One region of the Leclercia sp. genome, then DNA from elsewhere that is predicted to be linked to it. Evidence: riboswitches for the same ligand, from Rfam matches in the RefSeq annotation. Region 1 holds a riboswitch; each other region holds the start of a gene.
The links. Region 1 has a riboswitch for thiamine pyrophosphate ahead of thiC (phosphomethylpyrimidine synthase ThiC). Riboswitches for the same ligand answer to the same signal wherever they lie in the genome.

Region 1 (4,151 bases):
GCAGATAACGATCGTTCTTCAGTTCGGTCATTTTTGCAGTTCCTTAAGCGTCTTATCTCCAGTGTAACATGTCTCACACATCGTCAGCCCGACACATTGCCACGGTATCTTCTATCAGGCGGCGCGCCACGGTGCCGGGCGGTGGCAGCAGTGGTAAATCGTCGTAGCGATACCAGTCGGCGGACAGCAGCTCTTTCTGATCGATAACGATCTCGCCGCTGTCGTACTCGGCCATAAAGGCGGTCATCAGCGACTGTGGGAACGGCCACGGCTGGGAGGTGACATAACGCAGGTTCTTCACCTTGATGCCGCTCTCCTCCATCACTTCCCGCGCCACGGCCTGCTCCAGGGTTTCACCCACTTCGACAAACCCGGCCAGTACGGTATGCACTCCGTTGCGATGACGGGTGTGTTGCGCCAGCAGGATGGCGTCATCCCGGCGGATGGCGACGATAATGCACGGCGCGATTTGCGGATAATAGCGTTCCCGACAGTGGCTGCAGAGCATCGCCCACTCGGTTTTGCTCGGGTGCATGGTGTGGCCGCAGTAGCCGCAGAACTTATGCGAGCGATAAAACTCGGCCAACTGCACAGCACGGCCCGCCAGCTGGAACAAGCCAACATCGAGATCGAGCACCTGGCGCACCGATCCCATGTCGTGACGGCGATTTTGCTGGATCAACCACACAGAATCGCCCTTCCACTCGCCGATATTTAGTGCGGGTTGTCCCGCAAGATCGAAATTATTTGCTTCGCCATAGGGTAATTCACCACCGGGCAACCATAATTTTTGTTCATGGCTGACTAACCACCAGCCGCGATCCGATTTTTCAATTATACGATCCATATCTATTGCACTACCTTTGCTTCACAGGCATGTTGGTAACAATACTATTACATTTTGGGTGGGCAGCTTTTAATCTTAACCTTGCGGAGTCAAACATGCTAAACCAGCTAGAAAACCTGACAGAGCGCGTTGGCGGAAGTAACAAACTGGTCGATCGCTGGCTGCACGTGCGGAAACATCTGCTTGTTGCCTATTACAATCTCGTTGGCATTAAGCCTGGCAAAGAGTCTTATATGCGCCTGAACGAAAAAGCGCTGGACGATTTCTGTCAGAGCCTGGTCGATTACCTTTCCAACGGTCATTTTAATATTTATGAACGCTTTATCCGTGAAATGGAAGGTAAGAGCCCGTATTTAGCGGCAACCAAACTCTATCCCCTGCTGGAAGCCAATACCCAGCAAATCATGGATTACTACGACTCGACGCTCGAAAACGCCATCGATCAGGATAACTACCTGGAATTTCAGCAGGCGCTTTCCGATATCGGCGAGGCGCTGGAGCAACGCTTTACGCTGGAAGACAACCTGATCGCCCTTGCGCTGGATCACAATCTGAAGGCAAGCAACGAAGATAACGTCGCCCGACCGGCTTGAGTTATTCCTCGTTAACGCGTAGTTTACATTCACTGCTCCCGCTGTAGGGGAGCCTATTCTTGTCGGAGTGCCCAGTGCGAAAGCCGGGCTGAGACCGTTAATTCGGGATCCGCGGAACCTGATCAGGTTAAGACCTGCGAAGGGAACAAGAGTCAATTTACTGTATCGCCTACGGGCGATCCTCTCTTGCTTCATCCGTCGTCTGACAAGCCACTTCCTGCACTTACTGGAACGAGCTATGTCTGCCACAAAAATGACCCGCCGCGAACAGCGCGCGCACGCCCAACACTTTATCGACACCCTGGAAGGCACCGCTTTCCCCAACTCGAAACGCATCTATCTGACCGGTTCGCAGGATGATATTCGCGTGCCGATGCGCGAGATCCAGCTCAGCCCGACATTAATCGGCGGCAGCAAAAACAACCCGCAGTTTGAAGAGAACGAAGCGGTGCCGGTCTACGACACCTCCGGGCCATACGGCGATCCGGATGTGGCGATTAACGTCCAGCAGGGTCTGGCGAAGCTGCGCCAGCCGTGGATTGCGGCCCGTAACGACTGCGAAGCCCTGAACGAACAAAGCTCGGCCTATACCCGGGAACGTCTGGCCGACGACGGTCTGGACGAGCTGCGCTTCACCGGTCTGCTGACGCCGAAGCGTGCCAGAGCGGGTAAATGCGTGACCCAGCTGCACTACGCCCGCCAGGGGATCGTGACGCCGGAGATGGAGTTTATCGCCATCCGCGAAAACATGGGCCGCGAGCGCATTCGTGGCGAAGTGCTGCGCCACCAGCATCCGGGCGAAGGCTTTGGCGCCCGCCTGCCGGAGAACATTACCCCGGAATTTGTGCGTGACGAGGTGGCCGCTGGTCGTGCCATTATCCCGGCCAACATCAACCACCCGGAATCCGAGCCGATGATCATCGGCCGTAATTTCCTGGTGAAGGTGAATGCCAACATCGGTAACTCGGCCGTCACCTCCTCCATCGAAGAAGAGGTAGAGAAACTGGTCTGGTCCACCCGCTGGGGCGCGGATACGGTGATGGACCTCTCCACCGGGCGCTATATTCACGAAACCCGCGAGTGGATCCTGCGTAACAGCCCAGTGCCGATTGGTACGGTGCCCATCTATCAGGCGCTGGAGAAGGTTAACGGCATTGCGGAAGATCTCACCTGGGAAGCGTTCCGCGATACGCTGCTGGAGCAGGCCGAGCAAGGGGTCGACTACTTCACCATCCACGCCGGGGTGCTGCTGCGCTACGTGCCGATGACCGCGAAACGCCTGACCGGCATCGTCTCCCGTGGCGGCTCGATCATGGCGAAATGGTGCCTGTCCCATCATCAGGAGAACTTCCTGTATGAGCATTTCCGCGAGATCTGCGAAATCTGCGCCGCGTACGACGTCTCCCTGTCGCTGGGCGATGGCCTGCGCCCGGGCTCCATCCGCGACGCCAACGACGAAGCGCAGTTTGCCGAGCTGCACACCCTGGGCGAGCTGACCAAAATTGCCTGGGAGTATGACGTCCAGGTGATGATTGAAGGCCCGGGCCACGTGCCGATGCAGATGATCCGCCGCAACATGACCGAGGAGCTGGAGCACTGCCACGAAGCACCGTTCTACACCCTGGGGCCGCTAACCACCGACATCGCGCCGGGCTATGACCACTTCACCTCCGGGATTGGCGCGGCAATGATCGGTTGGTTTGGCTGCGCCATGCTCTGCTACGTCACGCCGAAAGAGCACCTCGGCCTGCCGAACAAAGAAGACGTGAAGCAGGGGCTGATCACCTACAAGATTGCTGCCCATGCCGCCGACCTGGCGAAGGGCCACCCGGGCGCGCAGATCCGCGATAACGCCATGTCGAAAGCACGCTTCGAATTCCGCTGGGAAGATCAGTTCAATCTGGCACTCGACCCCTTCACCGCCCGCGCCTATCACGACGAAACCCTGCCGCAGGAATCCGGCAAAGTGGCGCACTTCTGCTCCATGTGCGGACCAAAATTCTGCTCGATGAAAATCAGCCAGGAGGTGCGCGACTACGCCGCGGCGCAGACCATCGAAGTGGGGATGGCCGACATGTCGGAAAGCTTCCGCGCTAAAGGCGGCGAGATCTACCTCAAAAAAGAGGAGGCGTAATGTATCAACCCAACTTCCCGCCGGTGCCCTTTCGTCTGGGACTCTATCCGGTCGTCGACAGCGTGGCCTGGATCGAACGTTTGCTGGCCGCGGGCGTAAAAACGATCCAGCTACGCATCAAAGATAAGCAGGATGACGAGGTCGAGGCCGATATCGTGGCGGCCATTGCCCTGGGGCGTCGCCACGATGCCCGCCTGTTCATCAATGACTACTGGCGGCTGGCGATTAAACATCAGGCTTACGGTGTGCATCTTGGTCAGGAAGACCTGGAGACCACCGACCTTGCGGCCATTCGTGCCGCCGGGTTACGCCTCGGCGTCTCGACCCACGACGACATGGAGATCGACGTGGCGCTGGCGGCGCATCCGTCCTATATCGCCCTCGGGCACGTATTTCCCACCCAGACCAAACAGATGCCTTCCGCGCCTCAGGGGCTGGAACAGCTGGCCCGGCATATCGAACGCCTTGCGGATTACCCTACCGTCGCCATCGGCGGTATCAGCCTCGAACGCGCCCCGTCGGTGCTGGCGACCGGCGTCGGCAGCATCGCGGTGGTGAGCGCCATCACCCAGGCCGC
Region 2 (4,151 bases), on a different contig from region 1:
AGCAAACAGCTGCGGCATGGCGGTATTGGCCAGTGAAGCCAGCAGCACGCCGCAGGTGAGTAAGGTCAGATAGTGACGGTTAAAGGCAAACAGCAGCGCGTTGCCGATCGCCATCGCGCAGCAAAAGAGGATCAACTTGCGGCGATCGCCCTGGCTGTCCGATCGCTTCGCCAGCCACAGGCTGACCAGGATCCCGGCGACGGCGTTGACGGTGTAAAAAATCCCCACCCAGAAAGGCTGAGCACCCACCTCACGGCTCAGGAACAGGCTCAGGGTCGGGGCCTGCAACGCACCGGCGACGCCCATCATAAACGCCACCACCATAAAGGCAGCATACACACCGTTGAGACGGCGTCCCATCGTCATTAACCAGAGCATTACCTGTTCCCTTTAGCGCAAGTGAAAACGAAAAAAGCCAGCAGATAATACCTGCTGGCGTGGTGATTCGCACCAATACTCAGTCACACATGATCGAAGCAATTCAGCGTTCCGAGGTCGACGTTGTCACCTCCCACTGCATCAGATCTTCCAGTATTTTCAGCCGCTGCTCTGCACACCGGCGGGCCAGCCAGGACACTCCCTTTGTCGCTGAAAAGTACTGTTGGTAAAACTGATTCGCGGTAGACCTCTTCATATTCACCTCCTCGCTTCAACGAAGTGAATTATTGGCCTAATATAGGGATTAATAAATTGCTGATTTTTTGTCAGGAGTTCCCCTTTTATGCCCTCTGGTCGTCTGCAACAACAATTCATCCGCCTGTGGCAATGCTGTGATGGCCAGACCCGGGACACCACGCTCAGCGAGCTGGCCGAACTGCTCAGCTGCTCGCGACGCCACATGCGCACCCTGCTCAACACCATGCAGCAGCAGGGCTGGCTGAGCTGGGAGGCCGAGGCCGGACGCGGCAAGCGTTCCCGTCTCACCTTTCTGTACACCGGCCTCGCGCTGCAGCAGCAGCGGGCGGAAGATCTGCTCGAGCAGGATCGCATCGAGCAGCTGGTGCAGCTGGTGGGCGACAAGGCCGCGGTGCGCCAGATGCTGGTCTCCCACCTGGGCCGCAGCTTCCGTCAGGGCAGGCATATTCTGCGGGTGCTCTATTATCGCCCGATGAAAAACCTGTTGCCGGGCAGCGCGTTACGGCGCTCCGAAACCCACATGGCGCGGCAGATCTTTAGCGGGCTGACGCGTATAAATGAGGAAAACGGGGAACTGGAAGCCGACATTGCCCACCACTGGCAGCAACTTTCCCCGCTGCACTGGCGCTTTTTCCTGCGGCCCGGCATCCATTTCCATCACGGACGCGAGCTGGAAATGGCCGACGTGATTGCCACGCTGCAGCGCGCCCGCGAGCTGCCCCTCTATTCACACATCACCCGGATCCAGTCCCCCACCGCCTGGACCCTGGACATCCAGCTTTCACAGCCCGACCGCTGGCTGCCCTGGCTGCTGGGGTATGTACCCTCGATGATCCTGCCGCGCGAGTGGGAAACGATGCACAACTTTACCAGCCAGCCGGTGGGCACCGGGCCCTATGCCGTCTCGCGCAACAACAATAACCAGCTCAAGATCCGCGCCTTCGATGATTACTTTGGCTACCGGGCGCTGATTGACGAGGTGAACGTCTGGGTCCTGCCGGATATCAACGAAGAACTGAGCGTCGGCCTGACGCTGGAAGGGCCCACCGAGGGGGAAAAGGCGGTGGAGAGCCGGCTTGAAGAGGGCTGCTACTATCTGTTGTTCGACGCCCGCTCTCACCGTGGAGCCAGCCCCGAGGTGCGCCAGTGGGTAAGCCGGATCCTCTCCCCGGCCAACCTGATCTATCAGGCCGAGGAGTTGTATCAATCCTACTGGTTCCCGGCGTATGGCCTGCTGCCCCGCTGGCACCATGCCCGCCCGGGGCGCGGTGACAAACCGGCCGGGCTGGAGAGCCTCACCCTGACCTTCTATCGCGAGCATATTGAACATCGGGTGATCGCCAGAATGATGAGTGAACTGCTGGCCGCCGAGCAGGTGACGCTGAATATTCAGGAGGTCAGTTATGAGGAGTGGCATCGCGGCGAGACGGTGAGCGACATCTGGCTTAACAGTGTCAACTTCACCCTGCCCCTCGACTTCTCGCTGTTCTCGCATCTGTATGAAGTCCCGCTCCTGCAACACTGCATCGCGCGCGACTGGCAGCAGGACGCCACCCAGTGGCGCGCGGGCGAGATGAACCTTGCCGTCTGGTGTCAGCAGCTGCTGTCCCAGCAGGCGATTGTCCCGCTGATCCACCACTGGCTGATGATCCAGGGACAGCGCAGTATGCGCGGCTTACGCATGAACACCCTGGGCTGGTTTGACTTTAAATCGGCGTGGTTTGCGCCGCCGGAACCATAATACTTTCGTAATATTCACCAAATCATTACAATACCGCCGTTCTCAACGGGGTGCTGCGCGCAAGCGTGTGCTGAGAAAATACCCGTCGAACCTGATCCGGATAACGCCGGCGAAGGGATTTGAGGCTGTCGCTCAAAATCCTTTGCCACTCTCACATACAGAGGTGCAAAGTGTTCAAAACTGTTCTTCCCCTGCTGGCGCTGATTGCGCTGCCTGCCGTCGCCAGTCCTGTCCTGACGGTCTACACCTACGACTCCTTCGCCGCCGACTGGGGCCCAGGCCCGGCGGTCAAAAAAGCCTTTGAAGCCGACTGCAACTGCGAGCTGAAATTCGTGGCGCTGGAAGATGGCGTCTCGCTGCTCAATCGCCTGCGTATGGAAGGCAAGAACAGCAAAGCCGACGTGGTGCTGGGTCTGGACAACAACCTGCTGGAAGCGGCCACGCAAACCGGGCTGTTCGCCAAAAGCGGCGTGGCCACCGAGGCGGTTAACGTTCCTGGCGGCTGGAAGAACGAGACCTTTGTGCCGTTCGATTACGGCTACTTCGCCTTCGTGTATGACAAAAATAAGCTGAAAAACCCGCCGAAAAGCCTGAAAGAGCTGGTTGAGAGCGACCAGAAATGGCGCGTGATCTACGAAGATCCGCGCACCAGCACGCCGGGGCTGGGTCTGCTGCTGTGGATGCAAAAAGTGTACGGCGATAAGACCCCGGAAGCCTGGCAGAAGCTGGCCGCCAAAACCGTCACCGTTACCAAAGGCTGGAGCGAGGCCTACGGCCTGTTCCTGAAAGGGGAAAGTGACCTGGTGCTGAGCTACACCACCTCTCCGGCGTATCACATTATTTCGGAGAAAAAAGAGAACTATGCCGCCGCTGATTTTGCCGAAGGTCACTACCTGCAGGTCGAAGTCGCTGCCCGCACCGCGGCCAGCAAACAGCCTGAACTGGCCGAGAAGTTCCTGAAATTTATAGTCTCGCCGTCGTTCCAGAATGCTATCCCGACCGGCAACTGGATGTACCCGGTCACCAACGTGGCGTTACCTGCCGGTTTCGACACTCTGGTGAAACCGCAAACCGCGCTGGAATACTCCCCGCAGGAAGTGGCCGGGAAACGTGCCGCCTGGGTCAGTGAATGGCAACGCGCCGTCAGCCGCTGATCGCCGGCTGGTTACTCCCGGGGCTGATGGCCGCCACCCTGATGGTGGCCGTCGCCCTGGGAGCATTTCTGGCGCTGTGGTTTAACGCGCCGGCCACCGACATCGCGGGGCTGCTGCACGACAGCTATCTGTGGCACGTCATCCGCTTCTCTTTCTGGCAGGCGTTTCTTTCCGCCCTGTTCTCCGTCGTGCCTGCCATTTTTCTTGCCCGCGCCCTCTACCGGCGTCGTTTCCCCGGACGGCAGGCGCTGCTGCGCCTGTGCGCCATGACCCTGATCCTGCCGGTGCTGGTGGCGATATTTGGCATTCTCAGCGTCTACGGGCGTCAGGGCTGGCTTGCCGCCCTCTGCCAGGCCCTCGGGCTGGAGTGGAGCTTCTCGCCTTATGGCCTGCAGGGCATTCTGCTGGCGCACGTCTTTTTCAACATGCCGATGGCGACGCGGCTGCTGCTGCAGGCGCTGGAGAACATCCCCGGCGAGCAGCGCCAGCTCGCCGCCCAGCTCGGGATGCGCGGCGGGTCCTTTTTCCGGTTTGTGGAGTGGCCGTGGCTGCGTCGGCAAATTCCCCCCGTCGCGGCGCTGATCTTTATGCTCTGCTTTGCCAGCTTCGCCACCGTGCTC
Region 3 (4,151 bases), on a different contig from region 1:
CTGCTTGTTTTTTTGTATTTCATTTTCGTATTTTTCCCACATGGCCTTTTTTTCTTCAGTGCTCAGATTTGCGTTGGTAGAACTGGCAAGAAACGCCCTGAACGCTTTTAAATCAAGCCCTGGATTGCTGCGTTTCCAACGGCGAAAACGCTTTGCTTTGGTATCATCAAGAGTGAAACGCTTTTCCTTGTTCATGGAGCCTTGCGGTCTGCCTCTCTGCCCTTGCTCGTCGTCATCAATACCGAGATCTATGTACTCAATATTATCCGTAAGTGATCTGGCCTGCCATTCATCAAAAACATAAACGGTCTGGGTTTCAGTACTTTCAAAATTCCTCGAAATCCCTCGTAGTACGAACTGGTGTAAACTTTCATACTCCCTCGCAAGGTGAATCGCCTCGCCGTCAATCTCAAAGAACAATTCACACTGTTTAGCCTCTGTTTCAGAGGGACGCATACAAGCCAACCAGACGCACGTCATAAGGTGATGGTACTGGTTCAATCCTCTGGCATCCGGGCTTATCTCTTTGCCATTTTTAAGACTCTGAGAATCGCTTTTGTTCTTTGTCCAATAGAATTCCTTCTTCTCAAGCTTTTTATCAATATAAGTGTATATTTTTTGTGCTTTATCAGGATTGTTAGTTTTCCATGTTCTTGATAGTTTGAATTTTTTTGAAAAGTAATAAACTTTTAATCTGTCTTTAAGTTCTGTTTTGCGTTTCAGTAATCCTTCAAGTTCAGTACTTTTAAATAATTCTTTATTTCCTTTATAGATCAACGAGTTTTCGAAATTAGCCCCAAGAAAGGTAATTGATACATCTTTGTACTTATTGAGATCTTTCCATGCCGTGATATTAAGCTGTACTTTTTCAGGATTAGTAAAGTATTCATTATTCAGGATAAAAATATCGTTATCATTTAAAACGGAAAATTCTTTGTTAACTATATTTTTCATTATGTCCCCCTGTTCATCAGGGTTTCTTTTTGCGGCAATATACATATTATTATTATCTAACGACTGTATACCTTTAATGAATGCCTCGTATATTATTTTTTTAATTTCAGTACTTCCATCATTGATGCTCTGGAAAGAGTGGAAATTAGTCACATCATCTATGTAAACAACTCTGTCGGATAGAAGTTCAACAGGTATTTTGAAAAACGTTTTATCCGTTATGATTAGTGTTTTTTTGCATCCCGATGAAAGAAAGTTAATGACAGAACTAATAACACTTTCCTCTCTTGAGACTGTATCAGTAATAATATACATACAATTATTAATTTTCTTTGCTGTCTGCTTAATAAGTTCTTGTGTATTTTGTACTACAATATATTTTTCAGTGCTGTTATTGATTATATTACATATAGCGGTAGTTTTACCTGAACCACATTCAGCAGATACGTACTTAAATTTGGTAAAGATAGATGTAGGATTAATCATTTGTACATGCTCCATATTGATTAATTTAGAAAGGCCGATTCATGTGAGTGAATCGGCCTTTCGTTTTTTTTTGGTTTAGATTATTTGTTTAACTGGGGTGTTATGTAAATGCTTAAGTTTTACTTTTTGATACCAGTTTTTGTATTTCGTGAGTTTGTTATTCCTTAGCTTCCCTATGTATCCTTTGGGTAATCGCACTTTTAATATGTTACATATTCGTGCTGAGGTCATATCGCTACATAGAATGTTTTCATATTGATCAAAAGTTAGTGATATTCCTGATGCAATTCTTTTTTTACGAACTGATTTATTCAGCGTCTTTCTATTGGTACGTATTCCGTTTATCTTCATATATTATTCTCCACCATCTGTTTTTTTATTTCTCTTTGAGGTTCTTTTTTTAACCCATTCTGCTGCAATAGTTGAAGTGTCTAATGGAAAATTGTTAGTGGAAACCATTAGTTCATATTCTTCTTCTAATGCTTTTAATTTGGATAGTATTTCATTTTCATAATGATTTTTCATTTTCATTTGATTACCTATTTTATGATTTGCCTGTCACTGCAAATATAGGTCATTTTTAGATTGCGTTTCGCAGAATTTTATACAATTTCATTACTGATGAGAGAGTTGTTTTTATATAAAGTAATTACGTGATAATACTTAAATGAAAAGAACCGGTATCTGCTTCATCATTTTTAAATATGATTTAATACTCCATTTATTGATAGTTGCGGTTAATCCTTCTCGCACATTTTGCTTGTGGTGGTTTATATGAATCTGGATTGACATTGAATATGGAGATTTTAATAGATTAAGTAGGTTAGAAGTAGACTTAAAAGGTATTAAGTTCTTTTGTTTTTCTGTGGGGTACAAAATGGGGTACAAGGTGAGGTACAGCGTGAAAATGTAATATTCAGAAGTTCAATCTTGTATCAGCACGAGACTTGGCGTAACCTATTAATTGATAAAGAAATGTAATCAACATGACTCGGGGTGCCCTTCCTTGTGAAGGCTGAGAAATACCCGTACCACCTGATCTGGATAATGCCAGCGTAGGGAAGTCAGATGCCCTCCGGGCAATCGCTTCTTCGCGCAAGGCAGGAGCGATACCATGCAGCCTGACCTGCTCAATTTACACGCCTTACACCACTTCCGAACCCGTTCTCCGCTGACCCACTGCATGACCAACGACGTGGTGCAGACCTTTACCGCCAACGTACTGCTGGCCCTCGGCGCTTCACCGGCGATGGTGATTGAAGCCGAAGAGGCCGAACAGTTCTCCGCTATTGCCGATGCGCTGCTGATTAACGTCGGCACCCTGACTTCCTCACGCGCCCAGGCGATGCGCCGGGCGATTGAAAGCGCGGTGGCGGCGGGCAAGCCCTGGACCCTCGATCCGGTGGCCGTTGGCGCGCTGGCGTACCGGACCCGTTTTTGCCAGCAAATTCTCGGCCTCAAACCGGCCGCCATTCGCGGCAATGCCTCTGAAATTCTCGCTCTGGCGGGGATGAGCGCAGGCGGACGCGGCGTGGACACCACCGACACCGCGGCCAGCGCGCTGCCTGCAGCTCAGGCCCTGGCGCGACAAACCAATGCCGTGGTGGCGGTGACCGGAGAGGTGGATTACGTTACTGACGGATTGCGTACCCAGACCATCACCGGCGGCGATCCGCTGATGACCCGGGTGGTGGGTACCGGCTGTGCGCTGTCGGCGGTGGTGGCCGCCAGCTGCTCGCTGCCGGGGGATCGGCTGGATAACATCGCCGCAGCCTGCGGCTGGATGAAGCGGGCCGGCACGCTTGCCGCGAGTGAACGTCGTGGCCCGGGCAGTTTTGCCCCCGCATTTCTTGATGCTTTGTGGGAACTGGGGGCGCAACAATGAAACGGATCAACGCCCTTACCATTGCCGGCACCGACCCAAGCGGCGGGGCCGGGATCCAGGCTGACCTGAAAACCTTCTCGGCGCTCGGCGCATACGGCTGCTCGGTGATCACCGCCCTGGTGGCGCAGAACACCCGCGGGGTGCAGTCGGTCTACCGCATCGAACCTGATTTTGTGGCGGCCCAGCTGGAGTCGGTGTTCAGCGATGTACGCATCGACACCACCAAGATCGGCATGCTGGCCGAAACCGATATTGTTGAGGCCGTGGCGGAGCAGCTGCTGCGTCATCAGGTGAAAAACGTGGTGCTGGATACGGTGATGCTGGCGAAAAGCGGCGACCCGCTGCTATCGCCCGCCGCCGTCGACACGCTGCGTAAAAAGCTGCTGCCGCAGGTGGCGCTGATCACCCCCAACTTACCTGAAGCGGCGGCGTTGCTGGATGCACCTCATGCCCGCAGCGAGCAGGAGATGAAAGCGCAGGGCCATGCATTGCTGGCGATGGGCTGCGAGGCGGTGCTGATGAAGGGCGGCCATCTGGACGATCCCGAGAGCCCCGACTGGCTGTTCACCCGCGACGGGGCCACGCGTTTTACCGCCCCGCGGGTGAACACCAAAAATACCCATGGCACCGGCTGCACCCTTTCGGCCGCGCTGGCGGCGCTGCGCCCGCGGCACGCCAGCTGGGCGGATACGATTTGTGAGGCCAAAGCCTGGCTCTCCTGCGCGCTGGCAAAAGCCGACACCCTCGAGGTCGGGCAGGGCATTGGGCCGGTGCATCATTTTCATGCATGGTGGTAGACGGCTGGCAATTTGTCGACCCGCAGACC

Region 2: another riboswitch for thiamine pyrophosphate. It lies ahead of thiB (thiamine ABC transporter substrate binding subunit); the one in region 1 lies ahead of thiC (phosphomethylpyrimidine synthase ThiC).
Region 3: another riboswitch for thiamine pyrophosphate. It lies ahead of thiM (hydroxyethylthiazole kinase); the one in region 1 lies ahead of thiC (phosphomethylpyrimidine synthase ThiC).

What each region holds. Positions count from the first base shown of each region.
Region 1 covers NZ_DAIQCE010000004.1:258,256-262,406, reverse strand. The annotation lists gene hemE (uroporphyrinogen decarboxylase) at 1-31, opposite strand, end outside; gene nudC (NAD(+) diphosphatase) at 74-847, opposite strand; gene rsd (sigma D regulator) at 943-1,440, shown strand; TPP riboswitch at 1,494-1,602, shown strand; gene thiC (phosphomethylpyrimidine synthase ThiC) at 1,679-3,574, shown strand; gene thiE (thiamine phosphate synthase) at 3,574-4,151, shown strand, end outside.
Region 2 covers NZ_DAIQCE010000003.1:95,197-99,347, forward strand. The annotation lists gene V7Q49_RS11895 (sugar efflux transporter) at 1-378, opposite strand, end outside; gene sgrT (glucose uptake inhibitor SgrT) at 482-634, opposite strand; gene sgrR (HTH-type transcriptional regulator SgrR) at 722-2,377, shown strand; TPP riboswitch at 2,414-2,513, shown strand; gene thiB (thiamine ABC transporter substrate binding subunit) at 2,548-3,531, shown strand; gene thiP (thiamine/thiamine pyrophosphate ABC transporter permease ThiP) at 3,507-4,151, shown strand, end outside.
Region 3 covers NZ_DAIQCE010000001.1:269,984-274,134, forward strand. The annotation lists gene V7Q49_RS01160 (type III restriction endonuclease subunit R) at 1-1,440, opposite strand, end outside; gene V7Q49_RS01165 (hypothetical protein) at 1,795-1,971, opposite strand; TPP riboswitch at 2,423-2,519, shown strand; gene thiM (hydroxyethylthiazole kinase) at 2,555-3,325, shown strand; gene thiD (bifunctional hydroxymethylpyrimidine kinase/phosphomethylpyrimidine kinase) at 3,322-4,122, shown strand.